DNA from 4 places in the Glutamicibacter sp. NPDC088483 genome. Region 1 is predicted to be linked to each of the others. Evidence: riboswitches for the same ligand, from Rfam matches in the RefSeq annotation. Region 1 holds a riboswitch; each other region holds the start of a gene.

Region 1 (7,647 bases):
CACCCCAAACCAGCGGGATGTCGTTTCCGACATAGCTGATGGAGGCGTGGATTGCGGTCCCGAATAATCCTGCTGCCACGGCGGCAACAACACCGCGCCAGAGCGCGGAGAAGTTGCTGCCGAGGGATTTGCGCTTATTAGGAGCGAGCGCGTGCACGGGTAGCCTTGGCACGGTCGTTGGCGTTCAGCAGAACCTTGCGGATGCGGATGGCTTCCGGGGTAACCTCAACGCACTCGTCTTCGCGAGCGAATTCGAGCGACTCTTCCAGGGTCAAGTTACGTGGTGGGGTCAGGTTCTCGAACGAGTCCGAGGAAGCAGCACGCATGTTGGTGAGCTTCTTTTCCTTGGTGATGTTCACGTCCATGTCGTCGGCGCGGGAGTTCTCGCCGACGATCATGCCCTCGTAAACCTCTTCGGTTGGCTTCACGAAGAAGTTCATGCGCTCCTGCAGGTTGATCATCGCGAATGGAGTCACAACGCCTGAACGGTCGGCAACGATCGAACCGTTGATGCGGTATTCGATTGGGCCTGCCCATGGCTCGTAGCCTTCAGCCAGCGAAGCAGCAATGCCGGCGCCGCGGGTTTCGGTCATGAAGCGGGTACGGAAGCCAATCAGGCCACGTGCTGGAACCATGAATTCCATGCGAACCCAGCCGGTGCCGTGGTTAGCCATGTCGGTCATGCGGCCCTTGCGCGATGCCATCAGCTGGGTGATAGCACCCAGGTACTCTTCAGGCACGTCGATGGTCATGCGTTCCATTGGCTCGTGAACCTTGCCGTCAACCATCTTGGTAACAACCTGTGGCTTGCCAACGGTCAGCTCGAAGCCTTCACGGCGCATCTGCTCAACGAGGATGGCCAGTGCCAATTCGCCACGGCCCTGGACTTCCCAAGCATCTGGACGCTCGGTAGGCAGGATGTTCAGCGAAACGTTGCCGATCAGTTCCTTGTCCAGGCGATCCTTGACCTGTCGTGCGGTGACCTTGGCACCCTTGACCTTGCCAGCCAGTGGCGAGGTGTTGATACCGATGGTCATCGAGATCGCAGGTGGATCAACGGTGATCAGTGGCAGCGGCTTAGGGTTCTCAAGGTCGGTGAGGGTCTCGCCGATCATGATGTCTTCGATACCGGCAACTGCAACGATCTCGCCTGGACCAGCTTCGTCAGCTGGAACGCGGGTCAGGCCCTGGGTGGCCAGCAGTTCGGTGATCTTGACCTGCTTCATGGTGCCGTCCTGGCGAGCCCAGTTAACCTGCTGGCCCTTGCGCAAGGTGCCGTTGATCATGCGCAGCAGCGCCAGGCGGCCAAGGAATGGCGAAGCGTCAAGGTTGGTGACGTGGGCCTGCAGGACTTCACCTTCGGTGTAGGTCGGTGCAGGAACATGCTTGATGATGGTCTCGAACAGTGGCTCAAGATCTTCGTTGTCCGGCAGGGTGCCATCGCCAGGCTGGTTCATCGAAGCGTAGCCGGCCTTGCCCGAGGCGAAGACGACAGGAACGTTCAAGATTGCGTCCAGGTCCAGATCCGGAGCTTCGTCAGCCAAGTCCGAAGCCAAGCCCAGCAGCAGGTCCATGGAGTCGGAGATGACGCCATCGATGCGGGAGTCGGGACGGTCGGTCTTGTTGACCACGATGATCACTGGCAGGTTGGCGCTCAATGCCTTGCGCAGCACGAAGCGGGTCTGCGGGAGCGGGCCCTCGGATGCGTCAACGAGCAGAACCACGCCGTCAACCATGGACAGGCCGCGTTCCACCTCGCCACCGAAGTCGGCGTGGCCTGGGGTGTCAATGACGTTGATGGTCATCTTCTTGCCCTCGGCTGCTGGGCCGTTGTAGAACACGGTGGTGTTCTTAGCAAGAATGGTGATGCCCTTCTCGCGTTCCAGCTCACCTGAGTCCATCACGCGATCTTCGGTTTCACCATGGCTGTCGAATGCGCCAGTCTGCTGGAGCATGGCGTTGACGAGGGTGGTCTTGCCGTGGTCAACGTGCGCAACGATGGCTACATTGCGAAGTTCATCGCGAGTAATGGTGTTTGCTGACATGCGTGAAGGCTCACTTCCGCTCGAAAATTTGGGTCTGTGGAGTCGGGGCCAAAGTCGACCCAACAATCCAGTTTACGCGCTCGAGACTCATAGTCTGTTGATCTGTGTCAGAACATACAGGAATTTCATGTATCAGTCGCAAAGAATTCAGCGGATTGACCGCGTTGGCATCCAAAAACGCAGCTTGCTAGGCCCAAAGTTGACTTCAATTTCCGGGAGTTCAGCGTCCAGCAAGCCGCCGCATTTTTCTATGGTGGATTTTGAACCGATGTTATCGGAATCACAGGTAACCAGCGCATGTTCAATTCCTGATTCGCGAAGTTCCTGCAACCCGAATTTGCACAGTTCCTGTGCCACACCACGGCGACGATACTCGGGAATTACACCATAGCCGATATGTCCGCCGACCTGAAACAGGCTCTCGTTGATTTCATATCTGACGGAAACCCGACCTACCAGATCCCCATCGTCAAAGGCGGCGAACAGCGCCGAGCGAACCCAGCCTTCTGGAATGTGCTCGCCTCGGCGCCCTGCCTTCATCCGGTAGATATAGTCTTCCCAGTCCTCGGCGGCAGACCAAGTTGGCAAGAACTCGAAGTCTTCGCGAAGCATCAAGTGGTGGGCGTCGATTGCCTGCTGTTCGTCCTGGCTTTCCAATTCACGGATCTCCAGCGTCTTTCCCAACGTCATAGCGCCAGTATGCCAGAGCGCCTTCGCCTCCCACCGGTGAATTGCGCGCCAAAGATGCGCCTGAGCCCTAGTAGGCCACCTGCTGGCCCCGCACTTGCCTGGCCCATTCCACGGTTCCGCCGCTAAGGCTGTAGACCGCAATGCCTGCATCCCGACCGGACATGGTGATCCGCGCCGCCTGCTGCGAACGGGCACCGGTTTTGCACACGAATACGACCGCCGAAGCGCTGTGCGCGAGCTTTCCCAGACCCCGTTCTTTGAGCTGCGCGAGCGGAAGGTGCTGGCTGTGCGGGATCGCTATGATGTCGCGCTCCCAGGATTCGCGCACATCCACCAGCAATACCGGTTCGTCCGCTTCCAGCTCCGCTAGCTGCTGAACCGTGAGCTCCGGGACATGCCCTTCGGCAGCGCAGGAAACCGGCAGGTACTCCCCCAGCCCGGTCACCGGCTCACGTTGCGGATCCCTGGCGAAATCGAGGCTCCGCACACTGGCTTCCAGCGCATCATAGAGCCAGAGCTTGCCGCTCAGTGTGGTCCCGATTCCGGTAATGAGCTTCAGGGCTTCGGCGCACATCACCGAACCGATAACGCCGCACAGTGCGCCGAAGACTCCTCCTTCGGCACAGCTGGGCACGGAGTCCGCGTCGGGGATTTCAGGAAAAAGATCACGCAGCATCGGGCCGGTGCGCGGATCGAAGACGGACACCTGCCCGGAGAACTGGAAGAGGGTTCCCCACACCAGCGGGGTGCCGGTGATTTCCGCGGCATCATTGGACAGGTACCGCGTGGCAAAGTTGTCGCTGCCGTCGATGACCAAGTCGTATTCACTGAAAAGCGCCACGGCGTTGGATTCATCCAGCTTTTCATCCACGGTGATGATCCGGACGTTCCGGTTCTGCTCGTGGGCCATCCGCCGCACCGAATCCACTTTCAGGCGCCCTGCATCCTGTTGCCGGTGCATGGTTTGTCGTTGCAGATTGGACAGCTCGACGGTGTCATCGTCGATGATCCCGAGGGTGCCGATTCCCGCAGCGACCAGGTAGCTGGCAATGGGACTGCCCAGGCCCCCAGCTCCGATAACCAGCACCTTGGCGTTGGCAATGCGGCGTTGCCCTTCTTCTCCCACCCCGGGCAAGGACAAGTGCCGGGAGTAGCGCGCCAGCTCTTCCGGTTCCAGCTCCGCGCCGGGTGCTACCAAGGCTTCCCGGCTCACGAGAAGTCACCGACCAGGGTTTGCATCATGCCTTCGGCCGGCGAGGAGGCCAGTGCGGTATCGCGGCGCGGGATCCGGCCAGCGAGCCGCGCGGCGCGCCCGGCACGCACGGCATCCTTCATGGCCCTGGCCATGAGCGGCGCGTTGTGCGCCCGGGTCACCGCGCTGGCCAGCAGCACCGCCTCGCAGCCGAGCTCCATGGCCAGGGCCGCATCCGAGGCAGTGCCCACCCCGGCGTCAAGGATCACCGGTACCTGCGCGCGGGAGACGATGGTGGAAATATTGTGCGGATTCAGGATCCCCAGGCCCGAGCCGATCGGCGCTCCGGCCGGCATGATTGCCGCAACCCCGGCGTCCTGCAGGCGCTGGGCAAGTGCCGGATCATCATTGGTATAGGCGAAGACCTGGAACCCGTCGGCCACTAGTTGCTCGGTGGCCGCATGCAGTTCCAGCGGGTCCGGCAGCAGCGTGTGCTCATCGGCAATGACTTCGAGCTTGATCCAATTGGTTTCCAGAGCTTCACGGGCCAGGTGCGCGGTGAGGATCGCATCGCGGGCGGTGAAGCATCCAGCGGTGTTGGGCAGCGCAATCACGTTGTTGCGCTGCAGCAGTTCATACACGTTGCCTGCGCCGGCCGCCGAAAAGTGGCGGATGGCCACGGTGGTCAGCTCCGTTCCGGAGGCCTGCAGGGCGCTTTCCAGGGTGGTCAGCGAACTCGCTCCCCCGGTGCCGAGGATCAAGCGCGAGGACAAGGTGCGTCCGGCGATCTGGAATGGGTCGCTGTGGATGTCCAGCTCGGTGATGTTGCGCGTTTCCATGCCTAGCCTCCCTGGGCCGCGGTAACGAGTTCAATGCTGTGCCCTTCGGCCAGCAGATAGCTATTCCAGGCGCTGCGTGGAACGACAGCGCCATTGACGGCGGCGGCAACTCCGAGCTTGCTGCCGTCAGCGGCCACCGAGTTGGCGTCCAGTTCCTTGCCGATTTGCGTGCTGATGAATTCGCGAAGGGTGGTTCCTTCGTCCAGGTTCAGTTGCCGTGAATTGAAATTGATGCCGATGCTTGTCATGGTTGCTGCTCCGTTCGGTGAGCGGTCTAGGTTGCGTTGGCAAAGCGGTGGGGATCCACAGCTTGGTGCAAGGGGTGGGATTGGTGGCCGTGGGCGAGATCCGCAGTGAGCGTTGCGCCCAGCGGAGCCAGCAGCACGCCGTGCCGGGAGTACCCGGTGCAGAGCAGCAGCCCTGGATCAAGGCGTCCAAGCAGCGGCCGGTCATCTGGCGTGGCGGGACGTGCCCGGGCCGTTGCCTCGTTCAGCGTGCAGTCGCTGATGCCGGGGACCAGCTTTCTCGCGTTGTCCAGCAGCAGGTGCATCGCGCCAATGTTCACCGCTTGTTGCCGGTCTTCACGGACACTGGCGCCAAGGACGAGGCTGCCGTCCCTTCTCGGCACCAGATACACCTGTTCCCGGTGCACGATGCCGCGGATGGTGCGGGTGATGAGCGGCGGGCCTGCTGGTCCCTGGATCCGGAGGATGTCCCCGTAGACCGGACGCAGCGGAAGTTCGTTCAAGCCATCGAGGGTGCCAAGACCGGTGGCCACGATGGTCTGCTCCGCTTCGAGGATTCGGCCCGATGCGGTGCACACAGCGGTGGTCCGCTTCCCGTCGGTCACCAGTGCCTGCGCCCGTTCCTCGACCAGGTGCGGACGCATATGCTCCAACAGGATCTTGACGATGGATCGAGGGTCGACCTGGTGGTCATCTTGGCACAGGACCGCGCCAGCAATATTGGCGGCCAAGGCTGGTTCGAGCTTGCGGGCTTGGCTGGGCAGCAGCTTTTGCGCTGACAGGCCGAGGGATATCTGCAGTTCGGCCAGCTCGTGCAGGGCTTCGCGGTCCGCAGGCTCTGCGGCGACAACGAGCGTGGAGTTCTGCAAGTAGTCCGGGCGTTGCCCGGTGGCCGATTCGATGCGCTCGATGAACTGCGGATAGGCGGCATTCGAGGCGGCAAGCAGCTGGTGCAACGGGCCATTGCCCCAGACCGTTTCAGCTGCCGGGGCCAGCATTCCTGCTGCCGCGTAGCTTGCACCTTGGCCGGGTGCCGGATCGATGAGGGTGACGGTGTGTGCGCGTGATTCCAGCTCGAACGCGACGGCCAGGCCGATTATCCCGGCGCCAACAATGTTGACATGCACAAGGGCACGCTTCCTTCCTACGGCGGCATGACCCGCATCAGGTGTAGCGGTCGGCTCGGTGCCCTCTCAGCCTGGTCGAATCAGGCTCCCGCGGATTACAGCGATTATAAGCATGATGCAGCTCATAAAGTCGAACTTCACTGAACGCAGTTCCGTCATCTTCTGTGATGTACTTGCTGACATGGCATTCCATGACTTCCCTATCGTGCTTTCCCAAGGTTCTGCGCTATCCAGCACCATCATCTCGTTGGAGCAAGAACTCTTGGAATCCAGCCAACGCCATAGCCAGGAGCAATTGCAGCGGCGCTTGCATCCTCGGTTCGCCGAGGTGGGAGCCAGCGGGCGAGTCTACGATCGCGAGGCCATCATTGCCCAGCTGGCCCAGGAGCCGGCACGGGATGCCGGGGCGTTGAAAGTCGAAAGCCCGGTGGCTCTCCAGCTTTCAGACCAGCTGGTGCTGCTGCGCTGGAAGCTGCTCTCCGGTTCCCCCAGCGAACGCAGTTCACTGTGGATCCATGAGCAGGGCCGCTGGCAGCAGCTCTTCCACCAGGGCACGGCCACCGCTCATCCGCAGCCATCTGCAGGACCGAAGGAAACCGTGCATGCCGACGGTGAATTCTCGGTGCGCCGGCTGCGCCTTTCGGATGCCGAAGCGGTCTTCGAGGCATTCTCCTCGAACCCCGACATGTTGCGCCAAGGCGACGCCGATTCCCCGCAAAAGGCTGAGTCGTATGTGCGCGCACTGCTGGAGGCCGGGGAACGCCAGCAGGCGATGGCCGTCGCATATCGGGATCGGCTGGTGGGACTGGTGTGCGGTACGGTCGACCCGGCCAATCGGAACGCGTGGATTTGGTATTGGATGAACCAGAATTACCGGGGCCGGTGGCTGGCCACCCGCGCCGTGGCAACCTTGGTGGATTACCTGTTCGACGAGCTGGGACTGTACCGCTTGGAGCTGGGCTTGCGGGCAAATAATCCCGGGTCGAAGCATGTGGCAGAAAGCAACGGCTTCCTGCACGAAGGTGTCGAGCGGGGCAAATTCCTGGTTGCCGGAGAACGCATCGATGTGCACACCTACGCGCGGTTGCGTACCGATGGCGGCTCTGCGGTCATGCCCTTGCCGTGGGGCACGCAACAGTAGCTTGGCGGGCATCAAAAAGTCGCGGAATCCGGTTTTGGATTCCGCGACTTCTTATCTGTCCCTCAGGTTTTGTGATGCGTGGTTAGATGCCTGGGTTCGATGCCGGTGGCGTCGAGTCCGGGCCATTGGTGGCCTGTTGGGCCTCCATCTTTTTCAGCGTGCGGGCCGCAGCATCACGACCGCCGAGGCCAAAGGCCAGAGCCGCTGCCAATGCTGCGCCAATGACGATTGCGCCGAAGGCCATGTTGATGATCGAATCGGCGATACCCATGTACTTCAGGCCCATCGCCACGAACAGCGCAATTGCCGTGTAGCGGATGATCTTCGAAGCAGTAGTGTCACCCAAGAAGCGGCCAATCACATTGGCG
Region 2 (7,647 bases), 330 kb from region 1:
CGCAACGACCTGTCGCACCATGCGGTTCCCGGGTCGGTGAAGGTCGCCCGGCTGTGCGCGGTGGAAACCTACGCGACCGTGCACCAGATGGTCTCCACCATCGACGCCACGCTATCCTCCCCGCAGCTGGCCGCCGAAGCCCTGCGCGAAGCTTTCCCGCCGGGCTCCATGACCGGTGCACCGAAGCTGTCCACGATGAGCATCTTGGATGAGCTCGAAGAGCACCGTGCCCGCGGCCTGTACTCCGGGGCCGTGGGGTATCTGGGTGCCGATGGTGCCGCCGATTTCTCCGTGGTGATCCGAACCCTGGTGTGCGACCGGCTAGCTGACCAGTCATGGCGGTTGAGCCTGGGCCTTGGCGGGGCAATCACCGCTGATTCGGTGCCCGCTGAAGAGTGGGACGAGGTCATCACCAAATCCCGTGGCGTGCTTCAAGCGCTGGGCGCCAGCTTCCCGCAAGACACTTAAGCCAACTGAATTATTGCAAGGTGGCCGTCAAGCGCGCCACGTTGTCGATCCAGCGTTGCATGCGAGGACGGCGGCGCCACTGCGAGAGGGTGATTTCCGAGGAAATCCCGCGGTAGTGGTTCTGCACCTGATTAACCGCATCGACCATTTCCTTGCCCAGCAGCATCACGGAAATTTCCATGTTCAGGCTGAATGAGCGCATGTCCATATTCGAGGATCCCACCACGGCCACGTCGTTATCCACGGTGAAGCACTTGGTATGCAGCACCATCGGTGCCGGGTAGCGGTGAATGCGCACGCCGGCTTCCAGCAGCTGCTGGTAGTAGGACTGCTGCGCGTGGTGCACCAGGAACTGGTCGCCCTCTTCGCAAACATACAATTCCACTTCTACTCCGCGCTGGGCGGCAGTGGTGATGGCATAGAGCAGCGAATCGTCGGGAACGAAGTAGGGGCTGGTGATTTCCAGGCGTTCGGAGGCCGAATAGATCAGCGTATTGAACAGCCTGAGGTTGTTCTCGGTACCGTATCCGGGGCCGCTGGGCAGCAGCTGCGCCAGGGTGGAACCGGGACGTTCCTCATAGGCCAGCGGGTGGCGGGCCTCGGCCATGTCCATCAGCACTTCCTGGTCGTCGTCCTCCTGCCACCAGTCGGTAGCGAAAGTGACGTCGAGGCTGCGCACCAGCGGACCTTCGACCCGGAGCATCATTTCAACCCATTCGCGGCCCACCTTATGCGAGGACTCGCGCTTGTAGCCGGGTTCAATCAGGTTCTGGCTTCCGGTGAAGGCCACCTCGCCATCAACAACGAGGATCTTGCGGTGGTTGCGCAGATCCGGGCGGCGCCAACGACGGCCAATCAGGTCGATGGGCAGCATCGGGCGCCAGTTGATACCGGATTTCTTCAGCCGCTTCTTGAAATCCTTGTAGCCCTTGACGCGCAAGGTTCCCAGGTGGTCGAAGAGCAACCGGACGTGCACGCCGCGCTCCGCGGCCGCTTCCAGCGCATCGAGTACCGGTCCAACATAATCCGGGTCATCGCCCATGATGTAGAACTGGATGTGCACATAGCGGGTGGCGTTATCGATTTCCTTGCGCATGGCATCGAGCGAAGCCCGGTAATCGGAGATGACCTCTACCTGGTTGCCGCCTTCCAGCGGCATGGCACCAAGATTGCGGTTGAGCATGACTGCCGATTCGACCCATTCCTCCTGGGAATGGAATTCTTCGGGCAGCTGCATGTGGCTCGTGGCCTTCATGATTTCATCGTGCGCACGCCGCTGCTTTTCCAAGCGGCGGCGCGACAGGTGCGGATTGGCGAAAAGCCAGTATGCGACAAGTCCCACAACGGGCAGGAAGAAGATAGCCAATAGCCATGCCATGGCGGTGGTGGGGCGCCGGTTGCCCGGAACGATGCCGATCATGAAGTAGCGAACCGCTAGCTCTATTGCGACCAGCACGCTCCAGAGAACGCCGCCAATCTGCAAGAAGACTTCATTACTTGGCCACACTCGGGCACCCCCTTGGCTACACCCCGCGAATTCGGCATTATCGGCCTCTGATCTGCGATGTACAGGCCAAAATCCTTCGCTTAGCTTATCGAACATTGCCGGACTTGTCTGAATCTCCGCCTGCAGAAATCGCGCAGAAGACGCTGGGGTTCGATAATCTGTCTTTATGAGCTCACTTGTATTCTTGGATCCGGCCTATCCGGCTGGTCGTCTTGCAGACATCACTGCACCGCAACTTCTGGTCACAGCACAGGGAGTCACGCGAGGTGATGGCATCTTTGAATCGATGCTCTACACCAACCAGGCCGTACGCAAATTCGAAGCGCACCTGGCACGCTTGGCGACCTCGGCTGAAGTTGCCGACTTGGCCATTCCCGATGCGCGCAGCTGGTTTGCCGCGGTAGATACCGCTGTGGCCGATTTCGATGCCACCGGCGGCGCTGAAGAAGCGGTGGTCAAGCTGGTCGCCGCGCGCGGCGAGCACGACAATGATCCTGCCATTTGCTGGGTCACCGTGACCCCTGCCCCGGCTTTGGGCAGGGAACAGCGTGAAACCGGTGTGGATGTCCTGATGCTGGATCGCGGCTACGACTCGAAGCTGGCCGAACGTGCGCCATGGCTCATGATGGGCGCCAAGACCCTTTCCTATTCGATCAATATGGCCGCCCTGCGCTACGCGCACAAGCACGGCGCCCATGATGTCATTTTCACCTCCGCCGACGGGATCATCCTGGAAGCTCCGACCTCGACCGTGCTGGTAGCCCAGCGCGATGGCGAGACCAAGCGGCTGCTGACCCCGATGCTTGAAACCGGCATCCTGCCAGGCACCACGCAAAGCGCCATTTTCGACGCTGCGGCCCAGGATGGCTGGGAGCTGGGCTACGGCCCGTTGCGCCCGGAAGACCTGTATCAGGCCGATGGCGTGTGGCTGGTTTCCTCCATCCGCCTGCTGACCCCGGTGCGCACCATCGATGCCAAGCCGTTGCGCCTGGACGCTGAGCTCCATGAAGAGCTCAGCGCCCTGAGCGAAGCAATCCGCTAGGACCACACCAAGTTGTAGGTCCCTGCCAGCACGGCCGCAGCCATTGCGGCCGTGCCAAACAGGATCCCCGTGGCCAGCACCATGCCATCACGCCAGGTGAAGGTGGCCGTGCGAATCCATGTGCGCTTGGCCGTGCCGAACCCCTTGGCCTCCATCGTGGTGGCCAACCGTCCGGCGCGGCGAATCGCTTGCACCAGCAAGGCCAGCACCTGACCCAGGGTTGCCTTGATGCGTTGGCCCACGGTGCCGAAGTTCCCGACACCGCGAGCGCGCCGGGCCAGCGTGAGCGTGGTGAATTCTTCCACCATCAACCCGAGCAATCGCATGCCGGCCAAGGCCCCGAGCACAAACCGGTGGGGTACCTTCAGCTGCTGAGACAGCGCCCCGCCCAAATCGCTTGGATTCGTGGTGGCCAGCAGCAAGATGCACGGGATGGCCAGCGCGAAAGCGCGCAGTCCGGTGGCAATGCCCCCGGCCACCGATCCCTCGGTGATGCTGAAGGCGCCGAATTGGGCGTAGACCGTGCCGCTATCCTGGCCCACCAAGGCGATGCCCCACGCCGCAAGGATTCCGGCAATCAGCAGTGGCCACGCGCGCTTGAGGAATTTCAGCGGGCTCAGCCCTGCCAGGGGGAAGAACACCACGGTCGCCACGATCACGACCAGCGCCGAAACCCAATCCAAGGTGGTGATCAACGGCAGTGTTGCCGCAGCCACCGCACCGAGCTTGGCCAGCGGATTGATCTTCGCCAACCAGCTATGCCCTACCGGCGCATCAAGCACCGGCCCCTGTCGCGGGGTACCAGCTTCCGGGGTGCCGGCAGTGAGCACCAGGTTCCTTGCTTTGAGCACCGAGGCAAAGTGATCGTCGTGGGTCACAGCAATGATCGCGGTGCCCTGCTGCAATTCCTCAACCAGCAGCCCGGCCAGTTCCCTCCACGTATTCGCATCCTGCCCGAAGGTCGGTTCGTCGAGGATCAGCACCTGGGGGGATGCGGCCAGAACAGTGGCCACGGACAAGCGCCGCTTCTCGCCCCCGGAGAGAGTGAACGGGTTCGCGTCTGCCAAATGCGCCAGGCCCAAGCGTTCCAGCAACGCGTCCACGCGCGCTTGGACCTGGGCCGGCTCGTATTTCGGCGCATCGGCGCTGCTGGCCTGCGCGCGGCTGGGAGCGAAAGCCAGCTCTTCCCGAACGCTCTGGGTCACGAATTGGTGTTCGGGTTCCTGGAACACCGAACCGATCCGCCCAATCAATGCACCGGCCTTCCAGGCAAACGGGGAGTTGCCCAGACCGTCGGCCAGTTGCGCGGTGGCCGCCAACCCGCCGTCGGCCGGGACGAGCAATCCGCCCAAGGTCAAGGCCAGCGTCGACTTTCCAGCGCCATTCTCGCCGCGAATCACCGTCGCGGTGCCCGCTTGCACATTCACGTCCACCGCTTGGGTGCGCGGTGCCGTGGCGGTGCGGGCGGATACCAGCTGCTGCGCTTCCAGCAGCGTGGCACCGGCACCGTTCGTTGCCCGGGCCACCTGCGGGAAGTAGCCTGGAATCCACAGCCCGGCAGCAGCCAGCTCCTCGCGCACCGTTTCATCGGTGTACAGCTGCTGCGGGTCCAGATCGTGCGCGACTCCCCCACCGGGCTGCAGCACGATAACCCGGTCCACATGCTGCGCCCAGGCTTCAATCCGGTGTTCCACGACGACCAGCGTGGCACCGGAAAGCCGCGCGGCGTTCAGCACCGCATCGCGCAAGAGCTCAATGCTCTGCGGGTCCACATTGGCAGTCGGTTCATCGAGCAGCATGACGCTGGGTTCCATGGCCAGAATGCCGGCCAAGGCCAACCGCTGTTTCTGCCCGCCGGAAAGTTGCTGGGTGCGGTGCTCGAAGGACAGCGCACCCAGACCCACAGCGTCCAGCACTTCGGGGATCCGCTGGCGGATCAGTTCGGGATCCATTCCGAGGTTCTCGGCGCCAAAGGCCACGTCATCGGCGACCCTGCTTTGCACTACCTGGGTTTCCGGGTCTTGCTGCATCAAGCCCACCGGGTGGCTCCGGATGAAGGCATCGCTGCCATCTATGAGCAGCCGGCCAGCGACCTGATCGTCCTCATCCGCTTCCAGCAACCCGGCCATCGCGTGCAGCAAGGTTGACTTGCCGGCGCCCGATGGACCGACCAGCAGCACCTTCTCACCGGCGTGGATCACAAGGTCCAGTCCCGAGATGGCAGGATTCTTCCTCTCGGAGTGCTGCCAGCCGAACCCCGTTGCGGTGATGGCGGCACCGCGCTGGGTCAGCGAGGCTGCGCCGGAATTGGCAAAGGAACTCATTTTGCGCTTTCCAGGTGCGCACGCCGGCTCGGCAGGGCGCTCAATGCACCGGTCTTCGCCAGTCCACGCGTGGCCAACCAGGACAGCAGCCCTGCGACGACTACGCCGGAAATACCGGTGGCGATCACGTGGAAGATCTTCATTCCGGCGGTGTACTCAACATAGTAGGCCAGGATGTAGGCCTCGGAAATGCCGGCGAACAAGCCGGCGAACAAGCCGGCCAGCAGCGCCACGCCCAGGTTCCACTTGCGGTAGCGGAATGCTGCGAAGACCAGCTCTGCACCCAGGCCCTGGACCAGGCCGGAGATCAGTACGGTCAAGCCGTAGTGCGAGCCCAGCAGCGCTTCAACTACGGCGGCCAGCAGCTCGCAGTAGATTGCGGCGCCTGGCTTGCGGATGATCAGTGCGCCGAGCACCGCCGGGAAGAGCCACATGCCGGTGAGCAGCGCGGTGGCTGGCGGGAAAGCCGCAAAGGCGAGTGAGAACAGGCCATAGCCGGCACTCCACGCCCAGAAAATAACCCCTGAAGCGACGGCGATCACCGAGGCGACGACGATATCAACTACACGCCAGCCGGTACGCTGCTTCGAAACTGTTTCGTTCATTGCTGGTCCTCCTGTGGAAAGGAGGGGAGATGGACGGAATGAGGGCATACTGCCGCGCCTATCCGCATCCGAGATGCTCGACTTCCTTCGCCGGTACTAGCCGGGGCAGGTTCGAGGGTCTGCGATCTATCGCACTCTCAGCGTCTTGCGACTTTTTTTAAAAGTCTGACGCTCCCCTGTCGGAATAATTACTGCTCCCCCACCATACCGCAGGTATGCTGGGCAGAGGAACGATATGTCAAGAGCTTGATCGCGAGGAAAAAATGGATAAAGTGCAGAAACTTGCCACTACCGGTATCACCGTTGGCGCTGGCATGCTCGGCGGCAAGCTGGTTGATTTCCTTTGGTTGAAGGCAACCGGCAGCAAAGCACCACGCAAGGGCACTGAGGAAGCAGCGGAAGCTTCTTTCCGCCGTGCCTTGGGCTTCGCAGTCGTTTCGGCCCTGGTCGCAGCAATCCTGCAGACCGTGGCTGATCGCAGCGCCAACAAGGTTGTTGCCAAGTTCACCAAGTAAGCTTCGGCGTTGAGCCAAAAGCGGGAGCCGCCCAGAGGGGCGGCTCCCGCTTTTTCTCAATCTTGTTCGTCTGGCGATCCGGTCTTGGAAACCGGGGTGGTTCCGGTCGGCGGTGTTCCGTTGACCTTGTTGACCACGTGGCTCAGCTCATCGGAGAACAGGGTTTCCTTGGCAGCGTGCTTGGTCCGGTAGCCGGAACGGCCAATCATGTGGGCCGAAACCGGTGCGGTCAATAGCTGCATTCCCCAGGCCAGCACGAGTACCGGGACCACAGCCCAGCTGCGCAGGTAAATGGCCAGCCCAGCGAAAATCAGCAGGAAACCGAGCACCTGCGGTTTGGTCGCTGCATGCATGCGGGTGAGCATGTCCGGGAAGGTCAGCAAGCCGATGCCCGCGATCAATGACATCAGGCAGCCAAGGATCAGCAGGACGGCAACGAGGACATCGAGGAAGAGTTCCATTAGGCGTTCCTCTGATCCGAAACGAAGCGAGAGACGGTCACCGAACCGATGAATCCGAGCATGCAGGCGGCCACGACGAACAGCAAGTAGTCGGTGTGCTTGTGCAGCACCATTTCCAGGCACAGCGCGGCGGAGATGATCAGCAGCATCACGTCCAGGGCCAGCACCCGGTCAAGGATTGACGGCCCCTTGGCAACACGGACCAGGCAAGCGACAGCACCGAGCCCGAGCATGATGCCGCAGATCCAAATGACGATATCCAGCATGTTACCCCTTCCTCGCATCAAAGTTCGGTCCGCATTCGCTCTTGATCGCTTCGTACTCGTCTCGGCTGCCAATAGCCATGATCAGCCGGCGTTCGATGTCCCGGATGCCGGCACGCGCCTTCTCCACGTCCGCAGGCGACTCGATATCGACGTAGTGCAGGTACAGCGTCGACGAGCTGCGGTCCACGTCGATCACGAAGGAGCCCGGGATCAGCGTGAGCACGTGGCCCACGGTCATCACGATCAGGTCCGAGTCGGTGCGCAGCGGGACCGCAATGACCGCGCTGCGGGTGCGCTTCCCGCGGACCAGCGCCAGCCAGGCCACGTGGACGCTGGCCGCGAAGACCTGTCCGAGGAACCAGATGAACAGCTTCAGGCAGTACCAGGCATTGATCCGGCCCGAAAGGACCACCGGCGGCAGCGGGAACAGGTTCACGATCAGCAGCGCGATGATCACGC
Region 3 (7,647 bases), 190 kb from region 1:
GCTGACCAAGGGCGGCGAAGTGATCGCCGCGGCTACCGCAGCCGATCTCTTGGCCTACTCCACCCGCTAGAGACAACACCTCAAAGGATTGATATCGATGACTGAAAACCATCAGGGAGCAAACACCCGCTTTGTCCATGCGGGCCAGGAATTCGAACCGGTCACCGGCGCGGTAGTTCCGCCGCTGCATTTCTCCTCGACCTACGCGCAGGACGGCATTGGCGGCCTGCGCAACGGCTACGAGTACGGCCGCGGCACCAACCCGACCCGCGACGCGCTGCAGGCGCAGCTGGCCGGCGCAGAATTCGGCACCCACGCCTTCTCCTTCAGCTCCGGCCTGGCCGCCGAGGACTCGCTGATCCGTGCGATCCTGCGTCCGGGCGACCACATTGTGCTGGGCAACGACGCCTACGGTGGAACCTTCCGCCTGATTGACCGCGTGCTGGGCGACTGGGGCATCGGCAACACCCCGGTGAACATGGCTGACGAAGCAGCGCTGGCTGCCGCCATCGAAAAGAACAAGGCAAAGCTGGTGTGGGTTGAGACCCCTTCGAACCCGATGATGACCATCACCGACATCGCCAAGGTCGCTGAAATCGCCCATGCTGCCGGCGCATTGCTGGTCGTGGACAACACCTTCGCCAGCCCATTCCTGCAGCAGCCGCTGACCCTGGGTGCTGACATCGTGGTCCACTCGACCACCAAGTACATCGGCGGCCACTCCGATGTGGTGGGCGGTGCGGTGATCGTCAAGGATGCGCAGCTGGCAGAAAAGATCGGCTTCATCCAGTTCGCTGTGGGCGCCGTCTCGGGCCCGATGGACGCCTTCTTGACCACCCGCGGCCTGAAGACCCTGGGCGTTCGCATGCGCGCCCACTCGGAGAACGCTGCACAGGTTGCCGGGTGGCTGCGTGAGCGCAGCGAAGTCGAGCGCGTGCTCTACCCGGGCTTCGAAGACCACCCGGGCCACGAGATTGCCAAGAAGCAGATGTCCGGCTTCGGCGGCATGGTGTCCGTCCAGTTCACCGGCGGTGAAGCGGCGGCCCGCAAGATTGCCGAGAGCACCAAGCTATTCACCCTGGCAGAATCCCTGGGCGGCATCGAATCGCTGATGAACTACCCGTCGGAGATGACCCACGCTTCGGTGAAGGGTACCGAGCTGGCGGTTCCGGTGAACCTGTTGCGCCTGTCCGTTGGCATCGAAGACCCTGCGGATTTGATTGAAGACCTGGATAAGGCCTTCGCCAACCTGTAAGAACCAAGCGCAAAGGACCTGGGTTCCGCTGCCCGCAAAGGGCAACGGAACCCAGGTCCTTGGTGCTTTGAACGAAGTTCCGGATCGGCTACCGGCGGCGCTTGGCCGGTTTGGGATCCACGATCTTGAAATACCTGTTGCTCGCTGGCATCCACATCAAGGCCACGCTGAACATGATGATGGCCGCCAGCAGCGAATAGCGGCCGAATCGCAGCAACAGCGGCAGCGCGGTAATCAGGCCCAACCAGGACAGCTGGGCGCGCGCGGCCCGGTCCCCGGTGAATAAGCGGTAACCCAGCACACAGCAGGCAAGGCCGGCAGCGGCGAAAAAGATCATCAGCGCAATGGCTCCGAAATCCAGCGCGGAATCCTGGATATGCTCGTAAGCCAGGAAGCCTCCGAAGCCGAGAAAAAGCACTCCGGCTAGGAGCCATAGCATTTGGGCGATGAACAATCCGCCTGGGGTGGGCTCATCTGGACGTCGCGGAAAAAGTGGTTTCTTCACGTTCTCAACCCTACGTGCTTTGGTGCGGTGCCCGATCTCACACGCTCTCGACACTGACAATAGTGGCCTGTTCAAGCTAGCATTAAGTGTTCGCGAACATCAGGGTATCCCTCTCGCATCCAGCCCAATTTTTGAGGCCGGAGCCTTCTCGTGTTGTATTTTCCGCAAAGTGTGTGCGGGTCTTTATGTCATAGGGGAGCGCTTGATGAGCGTGACTTGTATCTGACTGTGCAGCCTATACGTCGTTTCTTTGGGGACGGCCAAGGCCTATCCCCTAACGAATGAGGTAATTCTTCGTGTCTTCTGACATGCCCGTAAACACCGACGACAACCAGACCCCGGAAGAGCCAACCGTGCTCTTCTCCGAACTTGGCCTGGATGCCCGCGTGCTTGCATCGCTTGCCGACCTTGGCTACGAAAAGCCATCGCCAATCCAGGCAGCGACCATTCCACTGCTTCTCGAAGGCCGCGACGTTGTCGGCCTGGCCCAGACCGGTACCGGCAAGACCGCTGCTTTCGCGCTTCCTGCCCTGTCCCGCATGGCAGAGCTGGCTGACACCAATGGTCCAGCCAAGACCCCGCAGATCCTGGTTCTGGCTCCAACCCGCGAGCTGGCCCTCCAGGTCGCCGAAGCCTTCACTTCCTACGCCAAGTACCTGCCGAACTTCACCGTTCTGCCAGTGTACGGCGGCTCGCCATACGGCCCGCAGCTCAACGGCTTGCGCCGTGGCGCCCAGGTAGTCGTTGGTACCCCAGGTCGCGTTATCGACCACATCAACAAGGGTTCCTTGGACCTGTCGAACCTGCAGTACGTTGTCCTTGATGAGGCCGACGAAATGCTGCGCATGGGCTTCGCCGAAGAGGTCGACAAGATCTTGGAAGCTACCCCAGAGGACAAGCAGGTTGCCCTGTTCTCGGCAACCATGCCACGCACCATCCGCCGCATCGCTTCGGAATACCTGCGCAACCCGCAGGAAGTTGCCGTGAAGTCCAAGCAGTCCACCGGCACCAACATCACCCAGCGCTACCTGCAGGTCATGGGCGCCCACAAGCTGGACGCCATGACCCGCATCCTGGAATCCGAGTCGTTCGAAGGCGTTATCACCTTCGTCCGCACCAAGATGGCTACCGAGGACCTGGCCGACAAGCTGAAGGCCCGCGGCTTCACCGCGGCTGCCATCAACGGCGACATCCCTCAGCAGCAGCGTGAGCGCACCGTTGAGAACCTGCGCTCGGGCAAGATCGACATCCTGGTTGCTACCGACGTGGCAGCTCGTGGCTTGGACGTTGAGCGTATTTCGCACGTTATCAACTTCGACATCCCGCATGACACCGAGTCCTACGTGCACCGCATTGGCCGTACCGGCCGTGCCGGCCGCTCGGGCGACGCGATCCTGTTCATGACCCCGCGCGAGAAGTACTTGCTGCGTGCCATCGAGAAGGCTACCCGCCAGCCGGTGACCCAGATGCAGCTGCCTTCGCTGGATTCGGTCAACGACCGTCGTATCCAGAAGTTCACCGATCGCATCGACAAGACCATCAGCGGCCAGGACCTGACCACCTTCCGCGAAATCGTGGAGAAGTTCGCTTCCGAGCACGAAGACCTGGACCAGCTGGAAATTGCAGCTGCACTGGCTCTGATGGCCCAGGGCGGCCGCCCGCTGCTGATGACCGAACCAGTCATGTCCCCTTCGAAGAAGGCACGCATGGATCGCCCAGAGCGCGGCGAGCGTAGCGAACGCGGTGACCGTGGCGATCGCGGTCCACGTGCCCGCAAGACCGCTGCCGAAGGCAACGCCATGTACCGTCTGGCCGTAGGCCGACGCAACCGCGTGCAGCCGGGCTCGATCGTTGGCGCACTGGCCAACGAGGGCGGCTTCGATTCTTCGGAAATCGGCGGCATCGAGATCCGTTCGGACCACACCCTGGTCGAGTTGCCAGCAGAGCTGAGCAAGGACCAGTGGCGTGCACTGTCCAAGACCCGCATCGGCGGCGAAGCCATCGAGCTCGAGCTCGACAATGGCCGCAGCCCGCGCCGTGACGACGAAGGCGACCGCGGTGGCTTCCGTGGCGGCCGTGGTGGTGGCTTCGGCGGCGGACGCAGTGGCGGCCGTGGCGGTTTCGGTGGCGGACGCGGCGGCGGACGTGGCGGCTTCGGCGGTGGCGGACGCGGCGGCAAGGATCGCTTCAGCGACTCGGGCCGCAGCGGTGGACGTCGCGACTACTAAGCCAGCCGCACGCAGCTGAACAGCATTGAATAACGCCCTTGGGGCAAGCCGAAAGCTTGCCCCAAGGGCGTTTTTCGTGCGCCGCAGGCTATTTACGGAGCAGGAGTTCCCACCGGGATCCCGTCCCCGAGATAGACCGTGCCGCCGCTTTCCAGGAACTGCCTGCTTTTCTGCGCCATCCCGGCCAGGGCGGCTTGCGCCTCGGCCGAGCCGTACTCGTCGCGGATATCCTGGGAGATGCGCATGGAGCAGAACTTCGGCCCGCACATGGAGCAGAAGTGGGCGGTCTTGGCCGGCTCGGCCGGCAAGGTCTCATCATGGAATTCCTGTGCGGTGACCGGGTCAAGGGACAACGCGAACTGGTCATTCCAGCGGAATTCGAAGCGCGCCTTGCTCAGCGCATCATCCCGCGCTGTGGCGCCCGGGTGGCCCTTGGCCAGATCGGCGGCGTGCGCAGCGATCTTGTAGGTGATCACCCCGGTCTTCACATCATCCCGGTTGGGCAGTCCCAGATGCTCCTTGGGAGTGACGTAGCAGAGCATCGCGGTCCCGTACCGTGCGATCTCCGTGGCGCCAATGGCGCTGGTGATGTGGTCGTAGCCCGGGGCGATGTCGGTGACCAGCGGGCCCAGGGTATAGAACGGCGCCCCATCGCACAGCTGCTGTTGGCGTTCCACATTCTCGCGCACCAGATGGAACGGGATATGCCCCGGGCCTTCGACCATCACCTGCACATCGTACTTCCAGGCGCGCTTGGTCAGCTCGGCCAGGGTGTCCAGCTCGGCGAACTGGGCGGCGTCGTTCGCATCTGCGATGGAACCCGGGCGCAGCCCGTCGCCCAGCGAGAAGGCCACGTCGTACTGCGCGAAGATCTCGCACAGCTGATCGAAGTGGGTGTAGAGGAAATTCTCCTGGTGGTGCGCCAAGCACCAGCCGGCCATGATGGACCCGCCACGCGAGACCATGCCGGTGACCCGGTTGGCAGTCAGCGGGATGTAGCGCAGCAGCACCCCGGCGTGGATGGTCATGTAGTCCACGCCCTGCTCGCACTGCTCAATGACGGTGTCGCGGAAGATCTCCCAGGTCAGTTCGTTGGCTTCGCCGTTGACCTTCTCCAACGCCTGGTAGATCGGCACGGTGCCGATGGGGACCGGGGAGTTGCGGATGATCCACTCGCGGGTGGTGTGGATGTCATCTCCGGTGGACAGGTCCATAACCGTGTCCGCGCCCCATTTGGCCGCCCACTGGAGCTTGGAGACTTCTTCTGCGATGGAGCTGGTCACCGCCGAGTTGCCGATATTCGCATTGATCTTGACCAGGAACGCCTTGCCGATGATCATCGGCTCGGATTCCGGGTGGTTGATGTTCGCCGGGATGATGGCTCGCCCGGCCGCGAGCTCGCTGCGCACCAGCTCGACATCGCATTCCTCGCGCAGGGCCACATAGCGCATTTCCGGGGTGATGATCCCGGCACGCGCATAGTGCATTTGCGTCACGCGGGCTCCGTCAACGGCCTGCAGCGGCGGGGCTGAGCGTCCGGCCCATTCCGCGCTGGCCGTGCCGCGGCGGACCGCTGAGCGTCCGTCGTCGTGCAGGTTGCGTTCGCGGCCTGCATAGGTTTCCACGTCCCCGCGTTCCAGGATCCACCGCTCGCGGAAGGGTTGCAGGCCTTGGGTGGGCTCGCTTCCCGGTCCGCTGGTGCGATATACAGCCAGCGGCTCGTTGGACTGTCCATTGGGGGAGTCTGCCAATTGGATCTGCGTGACGGGAACAGAAATTCCCGCAGATTCACGGTAGGCAAGGGTGTGGGCAGGGTGCTGTTCAATTTGTTCCACTGGGGAAACTCACTTCCTTCGCCGGCATTACCCGGACAGGTTCAACGGTCGCGGACGGCGATAGCCCGATCTCAGCCCTTGCCAGGGCACCCGTGTGGTCGCGAACAACTTAGCACGCTTGCGAGGGTTAAACGCAAACCCAGTGGTCAGGGCCTGACATCAAGGAAGTGGGAAGGGCCGGCTGTGGCGGGCCAAGATGCTTTTCATTGGCCGGAGACTCTTGCCGGGGGCACCTGGAATCCGGGGCGCAAGAAGCAGCCGGTAGCCGGTGCTGCAGCTTGGGTGTGCCCTGGGCCATGCTCGCAGTGGCTACACGGCATCTGCGGGATAAACGAAAAGAGAGGCAATCTGGAACCAGATTGCCTCTCTTATTTCGAGCCCCCTGCCGGAATCGATCCGGCGACCTCGTTCTTACCAAGAACGCGCTCTACCACTGAGCTAAGGGGGCAACAGGTAAATACTTTACACAGGTTTTTGAGGTTTGCAAAATCCGTCGGGAATTTGTTGCTGAGGTCACAATATTCCTACTCAAGACCGGAATGGGCGGCAAGGAGCTGTTGCCTTCCTGGCGGTTTCCAGCACCCCGGTTCGCGGCCTGGGATCCAACTGCCGGCCGCTGGAGCCGTGCCTGCGTGCCAGGGTGGATCGGGTGTTGCCCAAGTGCCGCTCGGTCACGGGTTCTGGAGCGGGAAAAGGTGGCAGCGTTCCGAAATTCCAAGCGGAGTAATTCGATGCTTGGCCACCGGGAAGAATCCGCGGGATTCTATCCTGCGCACCCGGGCAAATCCGCGATTGACCACGAGGAGCACTCCCGTGAGCATCGTCACCAGGGCACTTTTTGTCCCACCCTTCGTCCCCGGGGTGGCGAGTGAGGGGATAAATAGCCATTGACTAGTGGTTTTACAGAATTTTCCGGGTCTTTTCCGGGGTGATCCGCCGATTTTTCTTTGCCGGGAAATCCGTGTAGAGTATTTACTCGTTGCCCCCTTAGCTCAGTGGTAGAGCGCGTTCTTGGTAAGAACGAGGTCGCCGGATCGATTCCGGCAGGGGGCTCTGAGTGAGAAGCATTCTTGGCTTCTACTGGATTGCTTCTCACTTGTGGCGGCGTAGCTCAGCTGGTTAGAGCGCACGACTCATAATCGTGAGGTCCCGGGATCGAGTCCCGGCGCCGCTACCAAATCAAAGATCCTCGGCCTCGGCCGAGGATCTTTTTTGGTTTCCGGCCCCGAAGCAGCATTGTCCTTCGAGGGCATGAACGGCTAGTGATCCAAGTCCTTCTCCTGGTTCCCGTCCTTGGCTTGCTGAGCCAGCGACAGCAGCCCCTGGATCGCTGTCGTATCGAAATCCGCCTCTTGGCTCGGTGCCTGATTGGCATCATGGCCGTGGACTTCGGTATGCAAGCGCTGCATCTGCATGTCGAGTTTCGTCGCCATGGCCGCCGCGTCGGCAAGCTCTTGCACTAGATGTTCTGGAACTTCGCCCTCGTACTTGTAGAAGATCTTATGTTCCAGGCTTGCCCAGAAATCCTGGGCAATGGTACGGATCTGCAGCTCCACCACGACATCGACCGGGCCATCGGATAAGTAGACCGGGATCTGCACGATCGCATGGACACTTTTATAGCCGTTGGGCTTCGGGTTCTTGATGTAGTCCTTGATTTGGAGGACCTTCAGGTCATTCTGCGAGGTTAGCGTGTTCAGAACCTTGTAGATGTCCTTGACGAAACTGCAGGTAATGCGCACGCCGGCAATGTCGCTGATGTTCTCGCGAATGGCAGGCAGGGACGGGGAGATGTTCCGGCGGGAGACCTTGCGCATGATGCTC
Region 4 (7,647 bases), on a different contig from region 1:
CCGAAAATCTCTTCGGTCATCAAACTTCCCTCGAGGTCCACATTGCGCATGATGCTCGGCGCGATGCGCAGGGTATCCTCGTCGTACTCGCCGCCGAAAACCACCTCGCCTTGCTCGAACATCGACAGCAGCCGCTCAAAGTGCTTGCGGCTGACGATGCGGCCAAAGTCCGGATGGGTCAGCGGTTCCTTGCCGTAGAAGCTGGTGATGGCCTGGCCCAGGCGCCTGATGAGCTCAGACGAGTCGCCCACGCTCAATACGTAATCCGGCGCCACGCAGGTCTGGCCGGCATTCATGAACTTGGCGTAAGCCAAGCGCTTCGCGGAAGCCAACGAATCGTTCTCCACCACGGCCGGCGATTTTCCGCCCAATTCCAAGGTGGTAGGCGTCAGATGCTTCGCGGCCGCGGCAGCCACGATCTTGGCCACGCGTTCGCCGCCGGTGTAGAAAATGTGGTCCCAGCGGGCGGCAAGCAACTCGGTGGAGGTATCCACGCCGCCTTCAACTACCGCGTAAACCCGTTCGTCGAGGTAGACCGGGAGGAACTTGGCCAAGGCGCCTGAGGTCGCAGGAGCCAGCTCGGATGGCTTGATGACCGCAGCGTTGCCGGCAGCAATGGCCGCGACCAGCGGTGCGAGCACCAGCTGAACCGGATAGTTCCAGGCTCCGATAATCAGCACGACCCCCAGCGGGCGCGGCTCGACCTTGGCCATGGCTGGCTGCAAGGCCAGCGGAACCTTGACACTGGTGGAATCCATCCACTCAACGAGGTGGCGCTGGGCGAAATCTATTTCCGCGCGCACCACGTCGATTTCGGAGAATTTGGCTTCGGTGGCACTCTTGCCCAAGTCCTCGGCCAAGGCCTGGACGAAGTCTTCCAGATGCTCTTCCAGCATCTTCTCCAGTGCCTTGAGCTGCTGCAGGCGGAAGCGTCGCGGATGCGTGATCCGCGTGTCCGCAGAACGCCGCAAATGACTCAGAACTGTTGCTATGCGCGATGGATGCTCGTCCACCGGAGGTGCGGAATCACCGACCGGTTCGGGCAACGGAGTGGAAGTAAACAGACCCATGATTTGAGCGTACGTCACTGGGACTATTTTTCATCGTTTAATTCGCCAGAGGATTCAATATGTATCAAATAGTTGATACATTGATTTCCATGAACCAGTTCTCGGCGAGCGCCATATCCATCGCTTTCGTTGCCGCAATCATCTGCGTTTGGTTGCGTTCGGTGGCGCACAGGCGTGGAACACCAGCTATCGACCGGGCCCGATCCCACTCGTTCTGGTGCGCATTGATCGCATTCTTTGCTTCAACCTCATGGGATTTGTCTGAGACCTGGCGCGTTTCAATGACCGAGCCCAATTCAGGTTCGGCTCTCGCTGAAGCACTCACTCCGGGGATCTGGGTTCTTCTGGTTTACCTCATCGGCTTGTTCACTTGGCCCAAGGAACTCCAGCCAGTGCGCACCGCTTCATTAGAGGCCCGCAGCCTGACAACTCCGTTTCCCAAGGCCCTAGGGGCTTTCGTTGGGCTTTTGCTGCTGATCGCGGTCGGCTCCCTGTGGCCGGCGTCCAAAGTCGAAGGGCTCGTTGGCGTTCCGGCCTCGGAATTCACGACCTTTGATTTTGACGGCATCTATTCATACACGTCGGAGGGTCCGTATGATGGGCGGTTGCCGGGCACACAGATGCTCCCGGTATTCATCGTGGCCCTGGCAGGGATCATCGTGGCCGCGGCTGTGATTACCGTAGTTATCCTGAAAAAACCTGCCTTGGCCGGCATCTCGGTCGAAGACAACCAAGCGTTGCGCACGGTCTGGCTCAACCGCTTGATGCGCAATATCGGCATCGTCTTGCTGGCCTTCACCGTGTCGGTGGTCAATTACTCGCAGGCTAATTCGCCGGATGGACAGTACGAGTTCGTTAGCTATGGCGCCCTTGCGGTAGCCCTCACGTTGCTCTTCTGGGGACCGCGCTCTACATTCTCAGCTCAATCCACCACCAGGGAACGGACCGCCTTCTCGCGTTTGCGTGATCAACTATTCACCTTGCAATACGTAACTGCAGCACTCACCTTGCTCAGCGTTGCAATCGGCTGGTCATTCTTGCCACTGGATGACGAGCTCCAGATGCCTACCAATGAGCGAACTACGTGGATCTTAATGATCTTTGCCGGTGCGGCTTTGAGCTATGCCGTTCTCAATGCGCTTTATCTCAGCTACGTCAGCACGGTGGCCCGGCAGGCGTCTACAGCACCCAAGTACCACGCGCCCCTGCCCTTGTGGTCCTACATCGCCGCTGGCTTGCTGTTTGCCACCAGCACCTATTTTCTGCTCGATCCGCCGCTGGACTATTTGTGGGGCTTCGTGCCTCCAGGCAAGACAATGGTTGCAGGCTTGATCCTGCTGTTGCTGGCAACCCATCTTGGATTCGTCTGGTTCTCCCGCCGGGCAATTATTCCCTGGGCTGTCTCGTCGGCTGAAGAAATCTGGTACCGCAAGGTCCTGGAACTGCGTTCAATGCGTGTTAACACCAGTGCAGTGGTAGCCATGCTGCTCATTGGCTACGGATTCCCGGCCGGGCTGGGACTCTTTGCATTGCTCATCTTCGTTGTCCCAGCAGTCATTTTCCTAGAGCGCCCCGGTAGCGCCTTCGTGCGGGAACATCAGCCGGCAGCTACTTCATGAGCACGCAGATCAGTGTTGACCTCCAAGCAGCTACCCCGCCCTATGAGCAGATCCGCTCGCAGATTGCTTCACTGATCTCCTTGGGAGATCTGCCCTCGGGGAGCAAGCTGCCTACTGTGCGTGCGCTGGCCACGGACCTCGGCGTCGCTGTCGGTACAGTGGCGCGCGCCTACAAGGAGCTGGAAGCCGAAGAGCTGATCACCTCCCGACGCCGTGCCGGCACAGTGGTCAACGAGCGGCCGCAGCCGGTGGATACCAGTGAAGATCTCCTGGCCGCCGTGGATCACCTCTGGGCGTTGGCGGCCGCGCAGAAGGTGGATGCGGCCACGCTCACGGCCTTGGTGGCGCGGCGCGAGCGTAAGTAACTTGTCCTCGGAACCGGTTGTGCGTACGCTCTATGGCAGTGACACGGGGTGTCGGATCAACCGACTGAGATAAGACCCGTAGAACCTGATCTAGTTCACGCTAGCGGAGGGATGTCGCATGGCTTTGCATGCAGTTGCCCAAAAATACCGGCAACAATCACCTTTGGTTTTTTGCCTGACCAATACCGTCGTATCCAATTTCACCGCCAATGTCTTGCTGGCATCCGGGGCTTCCCCGGCCATGACGGATCTGCCCGGAGAGGCCGGCCCATTCGCGCAGGCAGCTTCAGCCGTATTGGTGAATTTGGGAACTCCAAGCACTGAACAGCTGACCGCCATGGAAGAAGCTGTGCAGTCGGCGAGCGCTGCAGGCACCCCCTGGGTCCTGGATCCAGTGGCAGTGGGAGCGCTTCCGGTGCGCACGGAGTTTGCCCGGCGCATTGTCCGGCAACGCCCGACCCTGATTCGCGGCAACGCCTCGGAAATCCTGGCCCTGGCCGGCCGGCAATCTGCTTCGCGCGGTGTCGATGCCTTGGATGAGGTTTCTGCCGCCTTGGCGGCGGGACGCGAACTGGCCACGGAAAACGACTGCGTAGTGGCCATTTCCGGCCAGGCTGACGCCATCATCGACGCCACGCGTACCGTCTTGGTGCATACCAACGGAATTGGCTTGACCCGGATGACAGGTGGCGGCTGCGCCTTGGGCGCGGTCTGCGCCGGAATGGTTGCGGTCCACGATGACCCGTTCGAGGCCACCATCGCAGCCCACGGTTTCTATGGCCTGGCCGCGGAAAAGGCCCTGGCTGGCAGCTCCGGTCCGGGCAGCTTCGCAGTTGCCTTCCTTGATGCGCTGTCGGCTGCCGATCCCGGGGAACTGAAAACTTTGAAGTACGAGGAATTGAACCATGCATAATTACGGCGCTTATCTAGTAGCCAACACTGCCAGCTGCACCCCACGCAGCACCCTGGAAGTTATCGAGGGCGCCGTCGCCGGAGGGATCGGGTGGATCCAGCTGCGCGCCAAGGATGAAAGCGCCCGGGAATTCTTCGAGCTGGCCTGCGCGGCTGCCAAGCTCACCGAGGGCAAAGCCCAGTTGCTGATCAATGACCGCATTGACGTCTACCTCGCGGCACGGGCTGCTGGCGCAGCAGTGAACGGCATCCATATCGGGCAAAAAGATGTGCCGGTACAGCTGGCTCGCCAGATCATTGGCGAGGGCATCATCGGCTTGAGTGCTTCCAGCGATGAGCAATTGGCCCAGGCGAACAAGGACGCCTCGGTGATCGACTACCTCGGTGTAGGAGCCATCCGCGCCACTCCGACGAAAAAAGACCATCCTGTTCCCCTGGGGCTGGACGGCTTTGCGCGAGCCGCTGCCTTGGCCAAGCTGCCCTGCGTAGCGATCGGCGCAATTACCCAAGACGATGCCGCCGCGATCCGCGCCGGCGGCGGCGCAGGCCTGGCCGTGGTCCGCGCCATCTGCAACGCCGAAGATCCGCAACTTGCCAGCGCGCAGCTGGTCGCAGCCTGGGAGGCCTCGAAATGAACATCCTATCCATCGCAGGCTCCGATCCTTCCGGCGGCGCCGGAATCCAAGCGGATCTGAAGGCCATTGCCGCCAACGGCGGCTACGGAATGTGCGTGATCACCGCTTTGACTGCGCAAAACACCCATGGGGTATCCGGAGTTCAGGCGATCAGCGGCGATTTCGTCCTCGCGCAGCTCGAAGCCGTGAGTACAGATATCCGCATCGATGCGATCAAGATCGGGATGCTGGCCAACGCCGAGGTGATCCGCGCAGTCACCAGCTGGCTGGAAACTGTTGACGCCCCCGTCGTGCTGGACCCGGTCATGGTGGCGACCAGCGGGGATCGCCTGCTCGACGACGAATCGGCCCTTGATTCGCTGCTGGATCGCGCCACGGTGATTACCCCGAACCTGCTGGAGCTGGCCAGCTTGCTGCGCGAGCCTGTGGCCCCTTCCTGGGACGAAGCCCTGCGCCAGGCCCAGCGGCTGGCTGCCAAGCACGACACGCTGGTGCTGGCCAAGGGCGGGCACCTGGCCGGGGCGGATTGCCCCGATGCCCTGGTGTCGGCGGGCGGGGTGCAGCTGGAGCTGCACGGACCGCGCCATGCCACCAGGAACACCCACGGCACCGGCTGCACCCTTTCCAGCACTCTGGCTACCCGCTTCGCTGCCACTGGAGATTGGATCGCCGCGTTGGAGCAGTCCAAGTCCTACCTCTCCAAGGCCATCGCAGCGTCCGACCAATTGCAGGTGGGCAGCGGCCACGGCCCGGTCAACCACTTCATCGACTTCTTCGGCACGGCAGATCCCATGGGCGACTGGTGGCAGAAGATCCAGCCGATCCGCGAGGAAATCGACCAGCTGGATTTCATCACCCGGCTATCCGAGGGCACCTTGGACCGGGATGACTTCCACTACTACATCGCCCAGGATGCGCTGTATCTGCTGCGCTATGCCAAGGTGCTTTCGCTGGCCAGCTCGATGGCGCCGGATCTCGGTGCCCAGCGTTTCTGGTCGCGTGGCGCCAACGGCATCCTCGATGGCGAGCTGCAGCTGCACGGCAGCTACCTGGACGAGTTCGCTGATACGCCCAGCGCCACCACGCTGAACTACACCAACCACCTGGCCGCCAGCCAGGAGAGCTACGGGGAGCTGATTGCCGCGATCCTGCCTTGCTACTGGCTGTACCAGGACATCGGCAAGCGGTTGTCGGCAGCCAACCATGCCGAGCATCCTTATCGGCAATGGCTGGAAACCTATGCATCCGAGGAATTCGATTCCGCCACCGAGCAGGCCATCGAAATGGTCCGCCAGGCGTTCGAGCAGGCAGATCCGCAGCTGCGGGCCAGCATGGAGGCCGCTTTCATCCGCTCGGCGGAACATGAGCGCTCTTTCTTCGCGCAGGCGCACGAGAACCGAGTAGACTTCTCTACGGCCTAAAACCCGCAGGGCCCGGGAAGAGGAATCATGAGTTGGAGCATTCACGGCAACGGCAGGACCATCACCCCAGGTGAGGTAGTTGCCCCGGATGAGCGGCTGCATTGGCCGCAGACCGTTTCCATCGGAGCCCAGCACATCCTGGCGATGTTCGGCGCCAGCATCCTGGTGCCAACCATCACCGGCTTCCCGGTCACCACGACCTTGCTGTTCACCGGCCTGGCCACCGTCATCTTCTTGCTGATGACCAGGAACAAGGTGCCCAGCTACCTCGGCTCGTCCTTTGCGATGATTGCTCCGGTGCTCTCGACCACCCAGTCGCACAGCATGTCCGGCGCGCTGGGCGGCATCGTGATGACCGGGGCCTTGCTGTTCGTTGTCGGGCTGATCGTGCAGAAGACCGGCACCGGCTGGATCCACGCCCTGATGCCGCCGGTGGTCATGGGCACCATCGTGGCGCTCATCGGCCTGAATTTGGCCAGCGCAACGCTGGTTCCCATGACCGAGTTCCCGCTGACCACTTTCCTCACGGTGATCTTTACCGTGGTCGCGACCGTTGCGTTCAAGGGCCTGCTGGGCCGGCTGTCGATCCTCATGGGACTTCTTTGCGGCTACCTTGTTGCACTGGCCCAGGGGCAGGTGAGCTTCAAGGCGGTTGCTGCCGCGGAGTGGATCGGACTGCCAGAATTCCACACCCCGACCTTCCACTTCGACACTGCGCTGATGTTCCTGCCTGCGGTGTTCGTGCTGATCGCCGAGAACATCGGCCATGTGCGCACCGTGGGCGTGATGACCAATCGCGACCTGTCGAAGTTCAACGGCCGTGCGCTGATGGCCGATGGCGCTGCCAGCGTGCTCGCCGGTTTCGGCGGCGGTTCGGCCACGACCACCTATGCCGAGAACATCGGCGTGATGGCCGCTTCGCGCGTGTACTCGACCGCGGCCTACTGGATCGCTGCGATTGTGGCCGTGGCCCTGGCCTTCCTGCCGAAGTTCGGCGCATTGATCGGCACCATTCCAGAAGGCGTGATCGGCGGCTTGGGCATCGTGCTATACGGCATGATCGGCATCGTCGGCGCGCGCCTGTGGATCGAGGCGAAGGTCGATTTCGGCAACCCGATCAACTTGATGACCGCCGGCACCGGCCTGATCATCGCCATTGCAGTGACCAAGGAAATCGCCTTCGGCCAGCTCCAACTGGGCGGCATCGCCCTGGGCTCGATCGCCACCTTGGTGGTCTTCCACCTGATGAGTATCGTCGCCAAGATGCGCGGCAACGATTTGGCGGACTCGCAGAAGCCTGCGGATAGCTAGCAAATAAATTCCCCGCAGGCCGGCATCGCGAGAACTCGCAATGCCGGCCTGCTTTTTTGCCAAGAATTCGGGAGCTGGCCAGTCATGAAGCGGCGACACGCACTGGGCCTCCCCCGGTCTTGAAGTAAGGACTCCTTCCAATTTGTGATCGATCTCCCATAAAAAATCGGGAAATCGGGATTCCGCGGCTCTCGAATCCGATAGCATGGCTCATTGTGACTGCGACTACATCAGACGGAAAACTGTCCGCGCGACTCATCTTCATCGCCCTCGGGGCGGCATTGGGTGGGTTCGTTTTCGGATATGACTCATCA

What was found. A riboswitch is a leader RNA that binds a small molecule or an ion and turns the genes downstream of it on or off. The one in region 1 is predicted to bind thiamine pyrophosphate.
Region 2: it holds a riboswitch for thiamine pyrophosphate, as region 1 does, so the genes downstream of both, ACIP6G_RS03670 (ECF transporter S component) here and thiO (glycine oxidase ThiO) in region 1, are expected to answer to the same signal.
Region 3: it holds a riboswitch for thiamine pyrophosphate, as region 1 does, so the genes downstream of both, thiC (phosphomethylpyrimidine synthase ThiC) here and thiO (glycine oxidase ThiO) in region 1, are expected to answer to the same signal.
Region 4: it holds a riboswitch for thiamine pyrophosphate, as region 1 does, so the genes downstream of both, thiM (hydroxyethylthiazole kinase) here and thiO (glycine oxidase ThiO) in region 1, are expected to answer to the same signal.

Annotation. Positions count from the first base shown of each region.
Region 1 covers NZ_JBIVMP010000001.1:417,838-425,484, forward strand. Annotated here, with positions in the region: gene ACIP6G_RS01970 (hypothetical protein) at 1-157, opposite strand, end outside; gene typA (translational GTPase TypA) at 138-2,045, opposite strand; gene ACIP6G_RS01980 (GNAT family N-acetyltransferase) at 2,193-2,735, opposite strand; gene moeB (molybdopterin-synthase adenylyltransferase MoeB) at 2,803-3,948, opposite strand; gene ACIP6G_RS01990 (thiazole synthase) at 3,945-4,766, opposite strand; gene thiS (sulfur carrier protein ThiS) at 4,769-5,014, opposite strand; gene thiO (glycine oxidase ThiO) at 5,041-6,138, opposite strand; TPP riboswitch at 6,136-6,240, opposite strand; gene ACIP6G_RS02005 (GNAT family N-acetyltransferase) at 6,320-7,279, shown strand; gene ACIP6G_RS02010 (mechanosensitive ion channel) at 7,362-7,647, opposite strand, start outside.
Region 2 covers NZ_JBIVMP010000001.1:752,234-759,880, forward strand. Annotated here, with positions in the region: gene ACIP6G_RS03650 (chorismate-binding protein) at 1-468, shown strand, start outside; gene cls (cardiolipin synthase) at 479-1,975, opposite strand; gene ACIP6G_RS03660 (aminodeoxychorismate lyase) at 2,142-3,017, shown strand; gene ACIP6G_RS03665 (ATP-binding cassette domain-containing protein) at 3,014-5,341, opposite strand; gene ACIP6G_RS03670 (ECF transporter S component) at 5,338-5,946, opposite strand; TPP riboswitch at 6,012-6,134, opposite strand; gene ACIP6G_RS03675 (DUF4235 domain-containing protein) at 6,210-6,461, shown strand; gene mnhG (monovalent cation/H(+) antiporter subunit G) at 6,518-6,922, opposite strand; gene ACIP6G_RS03685 (monovalent cation/H+ antiporter complex subunit F) at 6,922-7,188, opposite strand; gene ACIP6G_RS03690 (Na+/H+ antiporter subunit E) at 7,190-7,647, opposite strand, start outside.
Region 3 covers NZ_JBIVMP010000001.1:606,040-613,686, reverse strand. Annotated here, with positions in the region: gene ACIP6G_RS02990 (pyridoxal-phosphate dependent enzyme) at 1-70, shown strand, start outside; gene ACIP6G_RS02985 (cystathionine gamma-synthase) at 98-1,255, shown strand; gene ACIP6G_RS02980 (hypothetical protein) at 1,344-1,760, opposite strand; gene ACIP6G_RS02975 (DEAD/DEAH box helicase) at 2,069-3,988, shown strand; gene thiC (phosphomethylpyrimidine synthase ThiC) at 4,081-5,823, opposite strand; TPP riboswitch at 5,820-5,927, opposite strand; tRNA gene ACIP6G_RS02965 (tRNA-Thr) at 6,200-6,271, opposite strand; tRNA gene ACIP6G_RS02960 (tRNA-Thr) at 6,805-6,876, shown strand; tRNA gene ACIP6G_RS02955 (tRNA-Met) at 6,924-7,000, shown strand; gene ACIP6G_RS02950 (GTP pyrophosphokinase family protein) at 7,083-7,647, opposite strand, start outside.
Region 4 covers NZ_JBIVMP010000004.1:29,259-36,905, forward strand. Annotated here, with positions in the region: gene ACIP6G_RS09245 (aldehyde dehydrogenase family protein) at 1-1,070, opposite strand, end outside; gene ACIP6G_RS09250 (hypothetical protein) at 1,135-1,365, opposite strand; gene ACIP6G_RS09255 (hypothetical protein) at 1,352-2,689, shown strand; gene ACIP6G_RS09260 (GntR family transcriptional regulator) at 2,686-3,054, shown strand; TPP riboswitch at 3,089-3,183, shown strand; gene thiM (hydroxyethylthiazole kinase) at 3,173-3,967, shown strand; gene thiE (thiamine phosphate synthase) at 3,960-4,601, shown strand; gene thiD (bifunctional hydroxymethylpyrimidine kinase/phosphomethylpyrimidine kinase) at 4,598-6,022, shown strand; gene ACIP6G_RS09280 (uracil-xanthine permease family protein) at 6,050-7,333, shown strand; gene ACIP6G_RS09285 (sugar porter family MFS transporter) at 7,549-7,647, shown strand, end outside.